2 linked regions of the Metabacillus sp. KUDC1714 genome follow. The protein of the gene in region 1 interacts with the protein of each later gene in a pairwise test. Links are inferred from orthologs where the notes say so. Each region holds a gene or a part of one and is shown on either strand. Other genes may lie near its edges.

Region 1 (3,312 bases):
TGGAATTCTTCATAGTATTCAAATACGAAACCTTACAGGGACATCGATGGCCGAGTACCTTGAAAATCTTGTGAAAGGACGCGCATAGCATTTGTTGTTATAAAGGTAGATAAAATAACAAAAGGGGAGAGATTCCCCTTAATCTACAAAACTTAACTTCGTGTAAAATATCTATTATCCAAACTAAGTCTTTATGAATGAAAACTCCCAAAACTTCTATTCAATCAGACTAAAGTCCGCTTATAACAAAACCTCCACTTATTGAAGGTTTACTTTATATGATATATTATTCCATCAGCTGTCTCGCTTCCATAAACAACGCTTGGATAAATTTTTTCATGTTAATGCGGCTCTGGTTGCTTGCCTTTTCGCTTTTGTCATCCAGCTCCAGCATTTTTTTGCGGACTTCCGAGAAATCAAAAAATGTGGAAGAATAGGCTTCGAATTTTGGATTCATATAATCCGTCAATCCTAATGAAGCGATATGGATGAGCGCCTGGTAAAGAGCGCGGCGGACACGCTGCTCAGAAGCTTTCATTTCCTTCTGGATGTCGGCCTCTTTCACTCGATCTCCTAGCTTTTCAGCAGCGATGCCTGCAAAAATATCCTTTAAAGATGGAAACGTATAGGCAGAACCGAGTCTTTGCTTTTCATTTTGGAGGAATTCTAAAATTTTTAGTAAATCCTCGCTTCCCCCTTCTCCAATCATACCTAAATCTGAAATTAAGGGACGTCCGGCTTCAATAATATTTTTTGTATGATAGGAGGACACGAACGGAGACTGCGGTTGGCCTGTAAATAAGTTCAATGATTCTTGAATGCCTCGCATTGATTGTTCCAACAGAACCTGCTTGTTTACTTTTTTTAATATGCATGCAATTTCAAGATGGTTCAGCGGTTTTGTAATGTAGTATTCCGCCCCTAAACGGTACGCCTCTCCGATCAGTTCCTTCGTTTCTACTTGAGAAATCATCACAAACTTTCCTTGAAATCCATCAGCAAGAGCCCGGATCGTTTCAATTCCGTCCCTTATTGGCATGAGCAAATCAATTAAGACAACGTCTGCTTTTTTTAATGACAACAAGCCATTATCCACTAACGATCCGTCCTCCGCTTCTCCCACCACGGTTCCTAAATCTTCGTCTTCAATCATTTCAATCAGCATTGCTCGAATGGCAATATCGTCATCTATAATGAAATAATTCATCTCGCTAACCCTTTCTCGATCATCGCATTCATTGGAATTTCTAAGATAAATACAGTTTCTTTATGGTTATCCATAAGCCTGATATGTCCTCCCCATTTTTCAACCGTTTGTTTCACATACGATAAACCGATACCCGTCGAAGGGTTTCCAGCCGCATCAAATTTCTTTGTAAAGCCTTCTGTGAAAATGACTTCCTTCAGTCTAGGTGCAATGCCGGGGCCATTGTCACTGACGCAAAACTCCACGAATTGATCTTTCCTTTTCACATGCAGCGATACGTATCCCTCTTCTTTAATGGCTTCCACGGCATTGGCTAACAAATTATTGATTAATGATAATACCATGTATACATGGTAAGGCGGATGGTCCCCATCTACATGCAAGGAAAATGAAACATCTTTGCAGTTAGACTCTGCATATCGTCTATTGGACACGATCATAATGTTACCAAGCTCTTCGATTGTCATATAATCTTGTAGGTTTTTGGAAGCCATGAGTTCCGACACCCCTGCATAAATCCGCTGGTTATCTTTTTTGATCTCATGGACAAGACCGGCAATCTGCAGTGCCGTTTGCGCATCATGGCCGCTTTCCTCCCGTGATTTTAACCGGCGATAAAAATCATAACACATGCTGGTGATTTCTTCCGCATTTAGCATCGTTTTCTTCAGTTGAACCGATTCTTCATACAAATTTGAAATGAAAAGCAGCATTTGCTCCTTTTGCTTGCGTTGCTCTTCTTCTGCGAATTTTGCTTCTCTCAGCTTGAAAATATTAAAAAAGCCGAGAACGAAAAAGCTTCGAATAAAGGCAATGAAAACGAGTTGTTCAATGGTCAGCAAGGTTATGTCTTGATTTGCCAGGAAAGAACGGATCGCCATTTCCGATACGCTTGCAAAAAGCTCGATCAATACCCCTAAAAGCCCGATTATAAACGGCTGATCATGCCGTTCGTTCAATTTCGTCAAATGAAATACGAACGCGTACATGACGTAATAGAAGAAGGCGGGAAAATGAAGATACATCGCTTCCTCAACAGATATGTCTCGTATCCCAACAGCCAGCAAAAAACGTAAAACAAACACACTTAACCCCGTTAAAATGCCTGCAATATTCGGATGAATCCTTCTCCCCCACAGCAAAAACAAGAAAAAGACAGGCGTCCCCAAACTGACTCTGAATGTATCGTCGAATGGATAAAACTTGAATTCACCCGCAAGAGGCACTGCAATCATCATTAATAGTAAAATCCTTATACGCTCTTTCAATACAGTCCCTCCCCAGTCACTATATAAAAACATAACACATTGTACTAATGGTAAAAAAGGGGAAAGGGTTTTGACTAAAATTTTTAATTTTCCTATTTGCCCTTGTGGGTTTCAGTAGGTTTTAGTTGGTTTTAGTGGGGTTGAGTATAAACTAAGATAAATAATAATGAAAGCGTTAACAAAAAACAACTAACATTAGGGGGGAATTTATTTGAAAAAGTTTGGATTAGCTACACAAATTTTTGTTGCACTTATACTAGGTATTTCTGTCGGTGCAGTATTTCACGGGAATGAAACAGTCATGGTCATTATGGAGCCGATTGGAGACATTTTTATTCATTTAATTAAGATGATTGTCGTTCCGATTGTCATTGCTGCATTAGTAGTCTCAATCGCAGGAGTCGGCGATATGAAAAAACTAGGGAAATTAGGCGGGAAGACCATTCTCTATTTTGAAATTGTCACCACAATCGCCATTGCTATTGGATTACTGGCGGCCAACTTGTTCCACCCGGGTTCTGGTTTAGATACAAGCAATCTTGAAAAAAGTGATATTTCAAATTATGAAGAAACGACGAAAACAGCTGAAAGCCAGGGTTTTGCGGAATCGATTGTTCATATTGTTCCGAAAAACATATTTGAATCCATGGCCCAGGGTGACTTGTTACCGATTATTTTCTTCTCTGTGTTTTTTGGTTTAGGAATTGCGGCAATAGGAGAAAAAGGAAAACCTGTCCTTGGCTTTTTTGAAGGTGTATTAGAAGCAATGTTTTGGGTGACAAACCAAGTGATGAAGTTTGCCCCGTTTGGTGTATTTGCACTGATCGGTGTAACTGT
Region 2 (3,188 bases), 770 kb from region 1 along the record:
TTTATTAAGCTTTCAATTGATCATAAAGCTTTATCATCCGATTTTTCCATTCAGAAGATAGTTCATCAAGTGAAAGTATGTATTCGATTTGCGAAAGATCTTTTTTATTATGAAAATATGTATTGTGAATGGTTGCAATGGAGATCTGTTTAGTATGTTTTTCAAGAATTTTGATATCCGAATGAGATGTTATGATTCCTTCTTTTAATACACGAAAGAAATATCCGGTGTAGCCTTTTTCAACTATCTTATTTAACAATGTATTGATGTTTGTATGTTTATTAATCGTTGAGCATGGAAATCTACCTTGTGAGATCTGTAAAACAGCATCTCCAATCTGAAAAATATCACCAATACAAACTTCGGTTTCCTGCATATTTGTTAAAGTCAGATTTTCACCAAAAGCTGCTTTTGGTAATGTTGTACCATATGTTTTTTCCCAAAATGCGTAGTGTTCATATGGATATACACATATGACTCTTTCAGATCCACCATGAAATTCATGGTTTTCAACATCATCACCGGTAATACGTTCAAAAGTTACCTCTAAACTTTCAACCGGATCTTTAGAAATTCCAGAACGGAATTCGATGCCTTTATGTGATAAAGTTTTTGGTGTTCCTTTGCTTAGCCAAATAATTTGTGATGTCATACTAGTTCACATCCTTATAAATGTGGTGTTATTAATTTGATTTTACAAAAAAATACATCAATAAGTTACTTATTGATGTAATAAAAAATTATTTAATCTTTTTTTTGTAAGCTTTACTGATTTTTTATTCATTTTTATATTTAATAGTTGGTCTAGGTTTTGGCTTGCAATTAATGTTAGATGCGAGTCTATCCCATTTTCTTTTGCGGTAATTAACATTTTTTTTCGGTATTCTTCGATTACAGAATCAATCGAAATCATAATGACCACCTCGCACTTAGCTTTACTAGGTGGAAAAGTCCTAGTAATTCTATTATCGGATATTTTATCCTATTGTAAAGTGTTTGGGTGTATTTTTTCTGATTTTTTTAAAAATCAATAAAGAAATACTATAAATTGGAATAGTGGTAAAAGATTCGTTTATATTTAGTGTTAATAGGATTTCCGAACATGAAAAAATATAGAAGGGGAGTGTTCTCTTTAAAAGGTTGTTTTCGCAAACTTTGTTGCTTTTTAAAATAGTATTGGGTTGGTTGATTGGCGCTCCAGGATGCTCGCTTTCCGTGGGGCGGGCGATGAGCCTCCTCAGCGCGAAGCGCCTGCGGGGTCTCATCTGTCCCGCTACTCCCACAGGAGTCTCGCACCTTCCGCACCAATCAACCTAATCAGTTTTGTTCAAAAACAACAATCTTTTAGAAAAGAGCCTATTAAAAATATTGAGGTGACTTTCCCAGGTTAATTAGTACTACAAATAAGATTAAAGAGGGTTGTCTTTATAGAAGATTAATAGGGAGTGAAAAATAAGAGATAGAAGTCAACACTGCAGCAAAATATTTGGGATGCTGCAGTGCGTATTGAGCTTAATTTCTACCACGACCATATCTAAATTGTGCATTTAACTGACCTTGAAGCATTTTTTTCTTAACTTCAGCTTCACTTTCACGTTGTTTTTCTTTTAATCTCATTTCTTTTAATATCTCAGTTGTTTGAACACCGTCCTCTCGTTTATCTGCAATGTCCATTAATGTCTCAATATCATTGAATGAATATTTTCTTGTGCCTCTATCATTCCGATATGGAGCAATTAATTTTCTTTCTTCGTAATATCGAATTTGTCTTAAGGTTAATCCGGTTAATTCACTTACTGTCCCAATCGAGATTACCTTCTTATCCTTGTATGAGCGGTCTTGCTGATTCATTCCTCCACCCCTCGTAAGAGATACTTCTTTTTACAAGTATAACCTTTGATGTAAGATATGACATTTATATTGTTAGAAAATCTAACAAAGAAATATATCGTGTAAAAAGCATGTAAGGTTTCGTCACAGTGAGAATTTAACTTATAAAGGGATAAATTTCAATAAAGAAAAGTAATCATCCCTTGCTTAGGTTTTGTTTTTAGTAAGAAGGAAGATGGAGAAAGGAGAAAAAATGTGTTTGTGCGTTAATGAACTATAATGCTTTTGCTTGATTGTAATATATAAGCTGGTTTAAAAGTTGCTGGGAAAGGTTATTTAAAAAAGAAGGCTGGAAAAGTGCAGTAACTTCTTCGAATTGGTTTGATTTTACGTTGTAAATTGTTAAAGTAACAATTTCTGACCCATTGATTATTGCCATGTATAACTGTTGGGACTTAGGTTCCGCAGAATTTAAATAAAAAACCTTCGTTTTATTTTCGTAATCCTCTTTGGCTACTACTCGTAAAGTCAATAGTTTCAACTCCTTCATAAGTTGAAACTATTCTCGACATGATTTCTACACTTTAAACAAATTTATACAAATTTAATAACTCTAAAGAAAATCTTAACATTATGTTAATCGTCCTATAACAATTTTAAGGTAAGTTAAAAGTAGCAAAATTATTATATGGAGATGAGCGTCATGAGTAAAATGCTTCAAAATGCACTTGAGGAACAAAGAAATTATTACTCTCAAAAATTACTCGCCATTGGAGTATACAATACACAAGTCCTGAGGAAGATGACCCTTACTGAATTAAAGAATGAGTACAATTATTTTTATCATAATGATCCACAAGTAAAAAGAAATCGGACGATTTAAGTATTGTTGAAAGTGACATTAAGAAGAGGTTAACACTTACAGTGTTTATTCATGTGCTTCTTAATATTTGATTTAAGAGTTACCTTTTTTTACAATCTCTAAAAAAAAATCATTTAATGTGTTTATTGGCATCAGGTTAACTTTTTGGACATTTTTAATCCTTTCTTCAATAACCGAGAATGTTTCTTCAAAATATTTATTTAGATGCATAGACTCAAAATATTCTTGACCATTTTGTTTTGATTGTAGTAATAGGTCAATTTGTTGATCTAGTTTTGGATCATTCATATACTGGTGAGAGAGTAAAGTAATATCATTTTTTGGCATTTCTTGATTGTCTAAAATCCATAAACATGACAGTAATGGTCTTAAAATATTTAAATATCTTTTTGTTGTAGTTCTCTTTTCCTTTGGTAAAGATTGATAATTTTTCCTCGCCATATTTAAATAATGATGAATGGTTGGTATTGACGAA

Evidence for each region.
Region 2: the proteins of HUW50_RS14805 (region 1) and HUW50_RS17900 interact in binary tests that used the Bacillus subtilis proteins (3 or more experiments, as listed by UniProt). The link is inferred for Metabacillus sp. KUDC1714 from one-to-one orthologs.

What each region holds. Positions count from the first base shown.
Region 1 is NZ_CP055263.1:3,128,781-3,132,092, forward strand. What follows is about bases 340-3,312. They hold HUW50_RS14805 (sensor histidine kinase), read right to left. Parts: upstream 2,476-3,312; coding sequence 1,204-2,475; downstream 340-1,203. Other genes in these bases: HUW50_RS14800 (response regulator), read right to left, coding at 340-1,207; HUW50_RS14810 (cation:dicarboxylate symporter family transporter), read left to right, coding at 2,687-3,312. Outside these bases: more of HUW50_RS14800, read right to left, coding at 287-339. UniProt on the Bacillus subtilis protein: Member of the two-component regulatory system GlnK/GlnL that positively regulates the expression of the glsA-glnT operon in response to glutamine.
Region 2 is NZ_CP055263.1:3,895,269-3,898,456, forward strand. Bases 183-3,031 are described here. They hold HUW50_RS17900 (MerR family transcriptional regulator), read right to left. Parts: upstream 1,852-3,031; coding sequence 1,513-1,851; downstream 183-1,512. Other genes in these bases: HUW50_RS17890 (MOSC domain-containing protein), read right to left, coding at 183-652; HUW50_RS17895 (aspartyl-phosphate phosphatase Spo0E family protein), read right to left, coding at 722-913; HUW50_RS17905 (hypothetical protein), read right to left, coding at 2,105-2,362; fbpA (Fur-regulated basic protein FbpA), read left to right, coding at 2,534-2,713; HUW50_RS17915 (nucleotidyltransferase domain-containing protein), read right to left, coding at 2,786-3,031. Outside these bases: more of HUW50_RS17890, read right to left, coding at 5-182; more of HUW50_RS17915, read right to left, coding at 3,032-3,188. UniProt on the Bacillus subtilis protein: Transcription regulator that actives the transcription of genes required for nitrogen assimilation such as nrgAB (ammonium transport), nasABCDEF (nitrate/nitrite assimilation), ureABC (urea degradation) and gabP (GABA transport), during nitrogen limitation.